2 linked regions of the Caballeronia sp. TF1N1 genome follow. The protein of the gene in region 1 interacts with the protein of each later gene in a pairwise test. Links are inferred from orthologs where the notes say so. Each region holds a gene or a part of one and is shown in the gene's direction. Other genes may lie near its edges.

Evidence for each region.
Region 2: the proteins of ligA (region 1) and leuS interact in binary tests that used the Escherichia coli proteins (3 or more experiments, as listed by UniProt). The link is inferred for Caballeronia sp. TF1N1 from one-to-one orthologs.

The regions. Positions count from the first base shown.
Region 1 is NZ_CP084626.1:1,266,634-1,274,484, forward strand. Bases 1,954-4,876 are described here. They hold ligA (NAD-dependent DNA ligase LigA), read left to right. Parts: upstream 1,954-2,337; coding sequence 2,338-4,416; downstream 4,417-4,876. Other genes in these bases: LDZ28_RS05850 (cell division protein ZipA C-terminal FtsZ-binding domain-containing protein), read left to right, coding at 1,954-2,133; def (peptide deformylase), read left to right, coding at 4,413-4,876. In the rest of the region: chromosome segregation protein SMC, read left to right, coding at 1-715; more of LDZ28_RS05850, read left to right, coding at 889-1,953; more of def, read left to right, coding at 4,877-4,946; LDZ28_RS05865 (hypothetical protein), read right to left, coding at 5,021-5,257; LDZ28_RS05870 (pseudouridine synthase), read right to left, coding at 5,532-7,022; LDZ28_RS05875 ([protein-PII] uridylyltransferase), read right to left, coding at 7,029-7,851. UniProt on the Escherichia coli protein: DNA ligase that catalyzes the formation of phosphodiester linkages between 5'-phosphoryl and 3'-hydroxyl groups in double-stranded DNA using NAD as a coenzyme and as the energy source for the reaction.
Region 2 is NZ_CP084626.1:2,419,613-2,422,941, reverse strand. What follows is about bases 1-3,113. They hold leuS (leucine--tRNA ligase), read left to right. Parts: upstream 1-316; coding sequence 317-2,911; downstream 2,912-3,113. Other genes in these bases: lptE (LPS assembly lipoprotein LptE), read left to right, coding at 2,965-3,113. Also shown: more of lptE, read left to right, coding at 3,114-3,329.

The DNA.
Region 1 (7,851 bases):
CGTCGACGAAGCCGAACTGCAGGCGAAGCTCACGCCGGACATGAAGCCGTCGTATCTGCAAGGCGAAGTCACGCGTCTGAACAACGCGATCACAGCGCTTGGGCCGGTCAACATGGCGGCGCTCGAAGAGCTCGTCGCGGCCACCGAGCGCAAGCAGTTCCTCGACGCGCAATCGGCGGATCTGAACGACGCCATCGGTACGCTGGAAGATGCAATCCAGCGAATCGACCAGGAAACGCGCGCGCTATTGCAAGGCACGTTCGACGAAGTGAACCGACACTTCGGCGAACTGTTCCCGCGGCTGTTCGGCGGTGGCCAGGCCAAGCTCATCATGACGGGCGACGAAATCCTGGACGCTGGCGTACAGGTGATGGCGCAGCCGCCCGGCAAGAAGAATTCGACCATTCACTTGCTGTCAGGCGGCGAGAAAGCGCTCACCGCGACCGCGCTCGTGTTTGCGATGTTCCAGTTGAACCCGGCGCCGTTCTGTCTGCTAGACGAAGTGGACGCGCCGCTCGACGACGCCAACACGGAACGCTTCGCGAATCTCGTGCGCGCGATGTCGGTCAAGACGCAGTTCCTGTTCATCTCGCACAACAAGATCGCGATGGAAATGGCGCAGCAACTGATCGGCGTGACGATGCAGGAGCAGGGCGTATCGCGCATCGTCGCGGTGGACATGGAGTCGGCGGCGGGCTTCGCCCAAAACGGCTGAAGCGCGCGACGCAGCACCAGGATTTGAATGAGTGGCAGGCCGGACGCTGATCCGGCCAGGCGCGCAGGCGCGGAGTGGTGCGCAAAAGACCCGAGGCGTGATGCCGGAACGCGGTCCGATGCGTGCGACAGATCGCGCGGCGCTTCGTAACCCAAAAGAACGATGGAGCGTGCATGGACGAGTTGACACTCGGTTTGATCGGAGCAGGAGCCGTGGTGGTGGGCGGCGTGGTGGTGTACAACGCGTGGCAGAGCGCCAAGGTGCGCCGCAAGATGCCGCGTCCGATGCCCGACGAGGCAGCCGACGCGCTCGCGCGTCAAGAGACGGACGACGAGCAACCGTTTATCGAACCGGTGCGCCAGCCGCGTCGCGAGCCGGTTTCGAGCGAGAGCGAAGCGCGCGTCGAGCCGAGTTTTGGCGGCGTGAGCCTTGCGGCCGAGCCAGCGCCCGTCGCGCCCGCGCCTATCGCTCCGGCTGATACCGCCGTCGATCTGCAGGCTGAAGCCACCGCCGCCGATGAAGCGGAACTCGCGAGCATCGACGAAGACGGACGCAACGAGCCGACCTTGCCCGCCACGAACACCATTTCGTCGGCGCCGCCGGCGCTGGTCGATCGCCGCATCGATTGCGTCGTGCCGATTCGCCTTGGTGGACCCGTTGCGGGAGACCGCGTGTTGCCGCTGGCGCAGCGTCTGCGTCGCGCGGGCACCAAGCCCGTGACGATCGAAGGCAAGCCCGAGGGCGATTCGACCTGGGAATTGCTGCGCAACGGCGCGCGTTATGAAGAGTTGCGTGCCGCCGCGCAACTGGCAAACCGCAGTGGCCCGCTCAACGAACTCGAGTTTTCCGAATTCGTGACCGGCGTGCAGCGTCTGGCCGATGCGATCGACGGTTCGCCCGAGTTTCCGGACATGATGGAAACCGTGGGCATGGCGCGCGAGCTGGACGCCTTCGCCGCCCAGTGCGACGCGCAGCTCTCCATCAATATCCTGTCCGACGGTGCGCCGTGGTCGGCCAACTACGTGCAGGCGGTGGCCTCGCAAGACGGCCTTTTGCTCTCGCGCGACGGCACGCGTTTCGTGAAACTGGATGCGAAGCAGAACCCGGTTTTCATGCTCCTTTTCGGCGATACCAACTTCCTGCGTGACGACCTCACGTACAAGGGCGGCCAGATGATCACGCTGGTGCTCGACGTGCCGGTGGCGGACGAAGACATCCTGCCGTTCAGGCTCATGTGCGATTACGCCAAGTCGCTGTCCGAGCGTATCGGCGCGCGGGTCGTGGACGATCAGCGCCGGCCGTTGCCGGAATCCGCGTTGCTCAACATCGAAAAGCAGTTAATGACGCTGTACGCCAAGCTTGAGCAGGCGGGCATGCCAGCAGGCTCGCCGGCCACGCGGCGGCTCTTCAGCCAATAAGCGCGAGGTCTCACGGCGCGCTCGTCTTTTAGCGTGCAGCGGGCTTCGAAATTGCGCCCCCGACCGGGGCGCTTTCTTTTGCGCGCGCGGCATCGCACGTTTCGTCACATCCTGGCCGTTTGGCCGATGCCACGATTTACCGATCTTCTGAGACAATCGAACGGTCGTTGGCAGACTTAATTCACTTTCCCAAGTATTTGTCGCATGTCCGCTAAAACGAAAGCCGAATCCGCCGCTGCCAGAAAGTCGGGCGCAGCCGTCCCCAGTGCCGATCGTCCGGCCGAGCGCGCGGCGTGGTTGCGCTCGGAACTCGAACGCGCGAATTACGCCTACTACGTGCTCGACCAGCCGGATCTGCCCGACGCCGAATACGACACGCTCTTCAAGGAATTGCAGGGAATCGAGACGGACCGTCCCGATCTCGTCACGCCCGATTCGCCGACGCAACGCGTGGGCGGCAAGGCGGCGGAAGGTTTCGAGCCCGTGGTGCACGACGTGCCGATGCTTTCGCTCAACAACGGTTTCGCCGACGAAGACATCGCCGCGTTCGACAAGCGTGTGTCGGACGCGCTCGCGCACGCGCCGGTGCAATATGCGTGCGAACTGAAATTCGACGGCCTGGCCATTTCCCTGCGTTACGAGGATGGCCGCTTCGTGCAGGCGTCCACGCGCGGCGACGGCGCGACCGGCGAAGATGTGACGGCCAACGTGCGCACCATTCGCTCCATTCCGCTCACGCTCAAGGGCAAGCACGTGCCGAAGCGGCTCGACGTGCGCGGCGAAGCACTGATGTTCAAGCGCGACTTCGAACGGCTCAACGCACGTCAGCGCGATGCCGAGCAGCGCGAGTTCGCCAATCCGCGTAACGCCGCGGCGGGCAGTTTGCGTCAACTCGATCCGAAGATGACCGCGCAACGGCCGCTATCCTTTTTCGCGTATGGCATCGGCGTGCTCGAAGGCGCGGAGATGCCGGATACGCACGCCGGTCTGCTCGACTGGTACAAGGAAATGGGCTTGCCGGTGAATGCGGAACGCGGCGTGGTCGATGGCGCCGAGGGCCTGCTCGACTTTTTCCGCAAGACGGGCGAAAAGCGCGAGCAGCTGCCGTACGACATCGACGGCGTGGTCTACAAGGTCAACCGGCGCGACGAACAGGACAAGCTCGGCTTCGTTTCGCGCGCGCCGCGCTTTGCGCTCGCGCACAAGTTTCCGGCGCAGGAAGCGCTCACGCAGCTGCTGGCCATCGACGTGCAGGTGGGCCGCACGGGCGCCATCACGCCGGTTGCGCGCCTGGCGCCGGTCTTCGTCGGCGGCGCGACCGTCACGAATGCGACGCTGCATAACGAAGACGAAGTGCGCCGCAAGGACATCCGTATCGGCGACACGGTGACCGTGCGCCGTGCGGGCGACGTCATTCCCGAAGTGGTGGGCGCGATTCTCGACCGCCGTCCGGACGACGCGCGCGAGTTCGTCATGCCGACCGAGTGCCCGGTGTGCGGCTCGAAGATCGAACGTCTGCCCGACGAAGCCATTGCGCGGTGCACGGGCGGCCTTTTTTGTCCGGCGCAGCGCAAGCAGGCGCTGTGGCATTTCGCCCAGCGCCGTGCGCTCGATATCGACGGCCTCGGCGAGAAGATCATCGATCAACTGGTCGAAGAGAATCTCGTGCGCACACCCGCCGATCTCTTCAGCCTCGGTTTCTCGACGCTCGCCGCGCTCGACCGGTTCGCCGACAAATCCGCGCAGAACCTGCTCGATTCGCTCGACAAGGCGCGCCACACGACGCTCGCGCGTTTCATTTACGCGCTCGGCATCCGCCACGTGGGCGAGTCGACGGCAAAAGATCTGGCGAAGCATTTCGGCTCGCTCGACCCAATCATCGCCGCTTCGGTCGAGGAATTGCTGGAAGTGAACGATGTCGGGCCGGTCGTCGCCGAAGCCATCCATAATTTCTTCAGCGAAGAGCACAACCAGCACGTCATCGAACAATTGCGCATCAAGGTGTCGTGGCCGGAAGGCCCGCCCGCACCGAAAGCGCCGCTGGGCGTGCTGGCGGGCAAGACCGTGGTGCTGACGGGCACCTTGCCCACGCTCACGCGCGAAGATGCGAAGGAGATGCTGGAGGCGGCCGGAGCGAAAGTGGCCGGTTCGGTATCGAAAAAGACCGACTACGTGGTGGCGGGCGCGGAAGCAGGCAGCAAGCTTGCGAAAGCGGAGGAACTCGGGGTTCCCGTTCTCGACGAAGACGGCATGAAGAAGCTTTTGGAAGGAGTCACCCCATGATCCGAGAAATCCTGAAGATGGGCGATCCGCGGCTGTTGCGTATCGCCGAGCCGGTCGAGCATTTCGACACGCCGGAACTGCACACGCTGGTGCAGGACATGTTCGATACGATGCGCGACGCCAATGGCGCGGGCCTCGCCGCTCCGCAGATCGGCGTCGATCTGCAGGTGGTGATCTTCGGCTTCGGACAGAATCCGCGCTATCCCGACGCGCCGTCGGTGCCGGAGACGGTGCTCATCAACCCGATCATCACGCCGAACGGTCACGACATGGAGGAGGGCTGGGAAGGCTGCCTGTCCGTCCCCGGCCTGCGCGGCGCGGTACAGCGCTTTTCGATGATCCGCTACCAGGGCTTCGATCAGTACGGCAACGCCATCGAGCGGCTGGCGGAAGGTTTCCACGCGCGCGTCGTGCAGCACGAGTGCGACCATCTGATCGGTAAGCTTTATCCAATGCGTATCACCGACTTCTCGAAGTTCGGCTTCACGGACGTGCTGTTTCCTGGGCTCGATCCGGTTGGCGACGACTGAGAACGTGCGGACGCGCGAGGGCGCGTTCCGCATTTGCACACATTAAAAAGCCGCTCCTTGCGAGCGGCTTTTGTTCAGGCGAAGGATTTGGGCGTTCCGCTAACGGCAGGCTGGCGGAACAGCGCGACATGTTCAGGGTTCGCGGACGCTTGCAGACGTCCGTCCGGCAGGCGCGCAACCACGATTTCGCCGATGCCGGGGCTCATGACGACCACTTCATCTCGCAGGGCGAGCAAGGCGTCGAGCCGTCGACGGCCGCTGACGATTTCGAGGCCGCTTTTCGTTTCTCGGACAATGATCTCGACTGACATGGCGATTCTCCTTCGATCAGTTAAATGCTGAATCCTTGGTGCGCTGCAGGACGGTAAAAAAGTCTCTGCGTCACACTTGCCTAACGGAATAATGACTTATTTTCTTTAGGCGGTAATCAGCAAAAAAATAAAACTGGCGATCGATGCCGCGCCATCAGGGGATGCAAGTGGAGACGTCGCTTTTTTGCGACGAAGCCGCGAAGCGGAGAGGATTGCGAGAACGGTCGTTCGTGGTTCGCTCCGAACGAAGATCGTCCGGAGCGAAAACGCGCGATCAGAAGCTCTCGTCGGCGCCGAGATAGCGCCAGTGACCCGGCGGCAGCGCGCCCAGCGTGACGCGGCCCATGCGGATGCGTTTCAGACCGACGACTTCCAGTCCGACCAGTTCGCACATCCGGCGAATCTGGCGTTTTTTGCCTTCGTGCAGCACGAAGCGCAACTGCTCGCCGTTCTGCCAACTGACTTGTGCGGTCTTGAGCGGGACGTCGTCGAGCGACAGGCCGTGACGCAGCAGCGCGAGTTGTTCTTCCGGGAAGTGCTGATCCACATCGACTTCGTGTTCGCCGTAGCGCACGCGCACGAGGTACTCCTTGTCGACTTCGGAATGGTTGCCGATCAATTGCTTCGCGATGCGGCCATCCTGCGTGAGTACGAGCAGCCCGGTCGAATCGATATCGAGTCGGCCGGCTGGCGCGAGCGTGCGCAGATGACCCGGTGCGAAACGAATGCCGCTGCGGTCGTCTTGCCAGTGATTGGTCGGATTGATGAGCGTGACGGCGGGCTCGTAGCCGTCTTCTGCCTGACCCGATACGTAGCCGACCGGCTTGTGCAGCAAGATCGTGACGAGCAGCGACTGTGCGGAACGCGCGGCGGGCAGGACATCGATTTCCTGATCCGGGCGGATACGCGTGCCGAGCGTATCGGTGACTTCGCCATCGACGAGCACCCAGCCTTTTTCGATCCACTCGTCCGCTTCGCGGCGCGAGCAGAGGCCGAGTTCGGACATCACCTTCGACAGGCGGACGAGGCCGTCGTCGTGGGCGCGGGGCTTGTGGGCGGGTTCGGTGGATGCCGGGATGACTTCGGCGTGCGGTGGGCGGTCGTCGCGTGATGCGAGACGACGGTCGCCCGCGCCGCGCTTGTCGAAGCTTGGGCGTGAATCGTCGCCACGCGCTTTGAACGTGCGGCGTTCATCGCTGCGGGGCGTGCGGTCGTCGCGCGCAAAAGGCCGGCGCTCCGACCGATCGCTCGGGCCGCGCTTATCGAAGCTCGGACGCGAATCATCGCGAGGTTTGAAAGGGCGTCGTTCATCGCTGCCGGGCGTGCGGTCGTCGCGCGCAAACGGCCGCCGTTCGGAGCGATCGCCCGCGCCGCGCTTATCGAAGCTCGGACGCGAATCATCGCGCGGTTTGAAAGGGCGTCGTTCATCGCCACCGGGCGTGCGGTCGTCGCGCGCAAACGGCCGGCGCTCCGACCGATCGCCCGCGCCGCGTTTATCGAAGCTCGGACGCGAATCATCACCACGCGGTTTAAACGCGCGCCGCTCATCGCCGCCCGAAGAACCGGGCCGACGCTCCGACCGATCCCCCGCGCCACGCTTATCGAATCCCGCGCGCGAATCGCCCCCCGCACCGCGTGGTGTCGACGGCCGCTCGTGCGGCGTTTCAGGCCGCGTGGTCTTGCGGGCGGTGGAACTACCGGTGCGAACCGGCGACCGCGTCGACGATGTCGGACGCGGATGTTTGGCTGTCAGTTTGACGCGCATAAAGTTTCAGGCTGCGATCGCGCGCAGCAGTTCGGTCTCGATCTGGATCTGGGTGCGATTGTTCGACAAGCTCTTGCCGTCGAGCAAAAACACGTCCTCGACGCGTTCGCCAAGCGTGTTGATTCGCGCTGCCTGCACGCCGATCCGGTGTTGCGCCAGAACGCGCGCGATCGAATAAAGAAGGCCCTGCCGGTCGTTGGCCGACACGGAAAGGATGTAGTACTGGCCACGCTCGTCCGGGCGCAAATCCACACGCGGCGTGACAGGAAAGGTGCGCACGAGCCGCGATACGCGGCCCTTCGACGGCTCGGGCAAAATGCGCTCGTCCGCCAAAAGCGTGCTCAATTGTTGTTCGACGAGATTCGCGATGTCGCGATAACTCCCGTCGTGATCGGGATGCGCCACGAGAAAGTTATCGAGCGCGTAGCCATGTCGCGTCGTCGTCACGCGGGCATCCAGCACGGAAAGGCCATTGCGGTCGAAGTACGCGCAGATGCCGGCGAAGAGATCCGGCCGGTCCTTCACGTACACCAGCACCTGCAGCGCCGCGCCGATGGGCGACGGGCGCGCGCGCACGATCGGCGCGTCGCTTTCGACATGCCGGTACAGCACACGCGTTTGCCACGCAATATCCGCGGCATCGTGACGCAAGAAATAGCCGACATCCAGTTTGTCCCACAGCTCGCGCTGCGCATTCTCCGGCACGGTCTCCAGACGCAGGAGCGCGAGCGCCGCCTCCTGACGCGATTTGAGTTCCGAGTGCGCATCCGGCTGCGCGCCGCCGAGCACGGCGAGCGTCGCGCGAAACAGGTCTTCGAGCAGCTTGCCC
Region 2 (3,329 bases), 1.2 Mb from region 1 along the record:
TCGATCAAGCTTGCATTGCGCGTATGTCGCTCGATCGGCTTACTTGGCGGCGTTTGACTTCTCACCGGCGGGCGCTCGAAGCTTTGCATCGGCGCCAAGCACCTCGCCGCCTCCGCCAGAAAGCCCTGGACACGCATCTCGAAGCCTGCCGCCATCGCCTGAGCAAGTTGACACGACGGTATAATCGCCCTTTGCCCGTGCTTTGCGTTGCTCGTCAGCAGCAGGACGAAACACCGGGCGCAGCGCCAATCCAGACCGACACGCCGCAAAGCGCGTCCGAGGTCCGTTCCCAGCATTTGCGTAAAGCCACCACACCATGCACGATAAATACGTACCCGCCGACGTCGAATCCGCCGCGCAGAGCAACTGGCGCGCGAACGACGTCTACCGGACGACCGAGACGTCGGCCAAGCCCAAGTTCTATTGCGTCTCGATGCTGCCGTATCCGTCGGGCAAGCTGCACATGGGTCACGTGCGCAACTACACCATCAACGACGTGATGTACCGTTATCTGCGCATGAACGGTCACAACACGCTCATGCCGATGGGCTGGGACGCGTTCGGCATGCCCGCCGAGAACGCGGCCATGGCGAACAACGTGCCGCCGGCAAAGTGGACCTACGAAAACATCGCGTACATGAAGAAGCAGATGCAGTCGATGGGTCTCGCCATCGACTGGTCGCGCGAAGTCGCCACCTGCTCGCCCGAGTACTACAAGTGGAACCAGTGGCTGTTTCTCAAGATGCTGGAAAAGGGCATCGCGTACAAGAAAACCGGCACGGTGAACTGGGACCCGGTCGATCAAACCGTGCTCGCGAACGAGCAAGTCATCGACGGGCGCGGCTGGCGCTCGGGCGCGCTCGTCGAGAAGCGCGAAATTCCGATGTACTACCTGCGCATCACCGACTATGCGGACCAGTTGCTCGACGATCTCGAAGGCCTCGGCTGGCCCGAGCGCGTCAAGATCATGCAGCAGAACTGGATCGGCAAGAGCTTCGGCGTGAATTTCGGTTTCCCGTATGAGATCGATGGCGAGGCGAAGCTGCTGCGCGTGTTCACCACGCGCGCCGACACCATCATGGGCGTCACCTTCGCGGCGATCGCGGCGGAGCATCCGCTCGCCACGCGCCTTGCGCGCGACAACGCGGACTTGCAGGCGTTCATCGAGGAATGCAAGCGCGGCGGCGTGGCGGAAGCCGATGTCGCCACCATGGAAAAGAAGGGCATGCCCACCGGTTTCTTCGTCACGCATCCGCTGACGGGCGAACAGGTCGAAGTGTGGATCGGCAACTACGTGCTGATGTCCTACGGCGAAGGCGCGGTCATGGGCGTGCCCTCGCACGACGAGCGCGATTTCGCGTTCGCGAAGAAATACGGCTTGCCGATCAAGCAGGTCATCGCCGTCGAAGGCAAGACTTATTCGACCGATGCCTGGCAGGAATGGTATGGCGACAAAACCGCCGGGCGTCTCGTCGACAGCGGCAAGTACGACGGCATGACGACCGAGGAAGCCATCAACGCGATCGCCGCCGACTTGAAAGCGAAAGACTTCGGCGACAAGCAGATCACCTGGCGTCTGCGCGACTGGGGCATTTCGCGTCAGCGCTACTGGGGCACGCCGATTCCAATCATCCATTGCCCGAGTTGCGGCGACGTGCCGGTGCCGGAAAAAGACTTGCCGGTCGTGCTGCCGGAAGACCTCGTGCCGGACGGCACGGGCAATCCGCTCGCGAAGTCCGAAGCGTTCCTGAACTGCGCGTGCCCGAAATGCGGCGCGGCGGCGAAGCGCGAGACCGACACGATGGACACCTTCGTCGATTCTTCCTGGTACTTCTCGCGCTACAGCGCGCCGGACGCCAAGACCATGGTCGACGAACGCACCGATTACTGGATGCCGATGGACCAGTACATCGGCGGTATCGAGCACGCCATTCTGCACTTGCTGTACTCGCGCTTCTGGACCAAGGTCATGCGCGACATGGGCCTCGTGAAGTTCGGCGAGCCCGCGAAGAATCTGCTCACGCAGGGCATGGTGCTCAACGAGACGTTCTATCGCGAAGACGCGGCGGGCAAGAAGACCTGGTACAACCCGCTGGATGTCACCGTCACGCACGACGACAAGGGCCGTCCCACGGGCGCGACCTCGAACGCGGACGGTCAGCCGGTCGTGCTCGGCGGCGTCGAGAAGATGTCGAAGTCGAAGAACAACGGCGTGGACCCGCAGACGCTCATCGACCAATACGGTGCGGATACGGCGCGTCTTTTCGTTATGTTCGCCGCGCCGCCGGAGCAATCGCTCGAATGGTCGGGCGCGGGCGTGGAAGGCGCGAGCCGGTTCCTGCGCCGCGTGTGGCATTTCGGACACGACAACGCTGAAGCGCTGCGTCAGCACGCGAAGCTCGATGCATCGAAACTCAACGATGCCGATCGCGCGCTGCGCCGCGAAATCTATACGGTGCTCAAGCAAGCCGACTTCGACTACGGCCGCCTGCAGTACAACACGGTCGTTTCGGCCGCGATGAAGATGCTCAACGCGCTCGAAAGCGCGAAGCAGTCGAGCGACGGCGTGCTCAACGAAACCTTCAGCGTGCTGTTGCGCGTGCTGTATCCGGTGGTGCCGCACGTCACGTTTCAGTTGTGGTCGGAACTCGGTTACGCCGATAGCTTCGGTCCGCTGCTCGATGCGCCGTGGCCGAAGGTCGACGAAGCCGCGCTCGAACAATCGGAGATCGAACTCGTGTTGCAAGTCAACGGCAAGGTGCGTGGCGCGCTGACGGTCGCGAAAGACGCATCGCGCGAAGACATCGAAAAGGCCGCGATCGCGCACGAGATGTTCGAGAAGTTTGCCGAAGGGCGTGCGCCGAAGAAGGTCGTCGTGGTGCCGGGACGCCTCGTCAACGTGGTCGTCTGATGATGAGCGCCAAGGGAGTGGATGTGACCGGAAAACGAGTCGAGGCAACCGGCATGGGCAGGCGTTCGTTTCTGGCGCTGCTTGGCGGCGCGCTCGCCGTATCCGCGTGCGGCTTCCAATTGCGCGGACAGCAGGACTACGCGTTCAAGCGGCTCTCCATTTCGGGCGGCACGCCGCAAATGGTCGCGCGGCTCGAACGCATGGTGCAGGGCGGCAGCGATACGGTCATCGTCAAGGCAGGCGAGAAGCCGGACGCTACTTTGTCGCTGTCCGAGGGCACGGGCATGGGCACGCTGAGTCTGAATTCGCAGGGCGTGGTGCAGGAATACGAGCTCGATTTCCGGCTGACGTATTCGCTGCTCGGCGCCGACGGCACGTTGCTGATTCCGCCTAGCGTCATCGCGCTGAATCGCGCAAT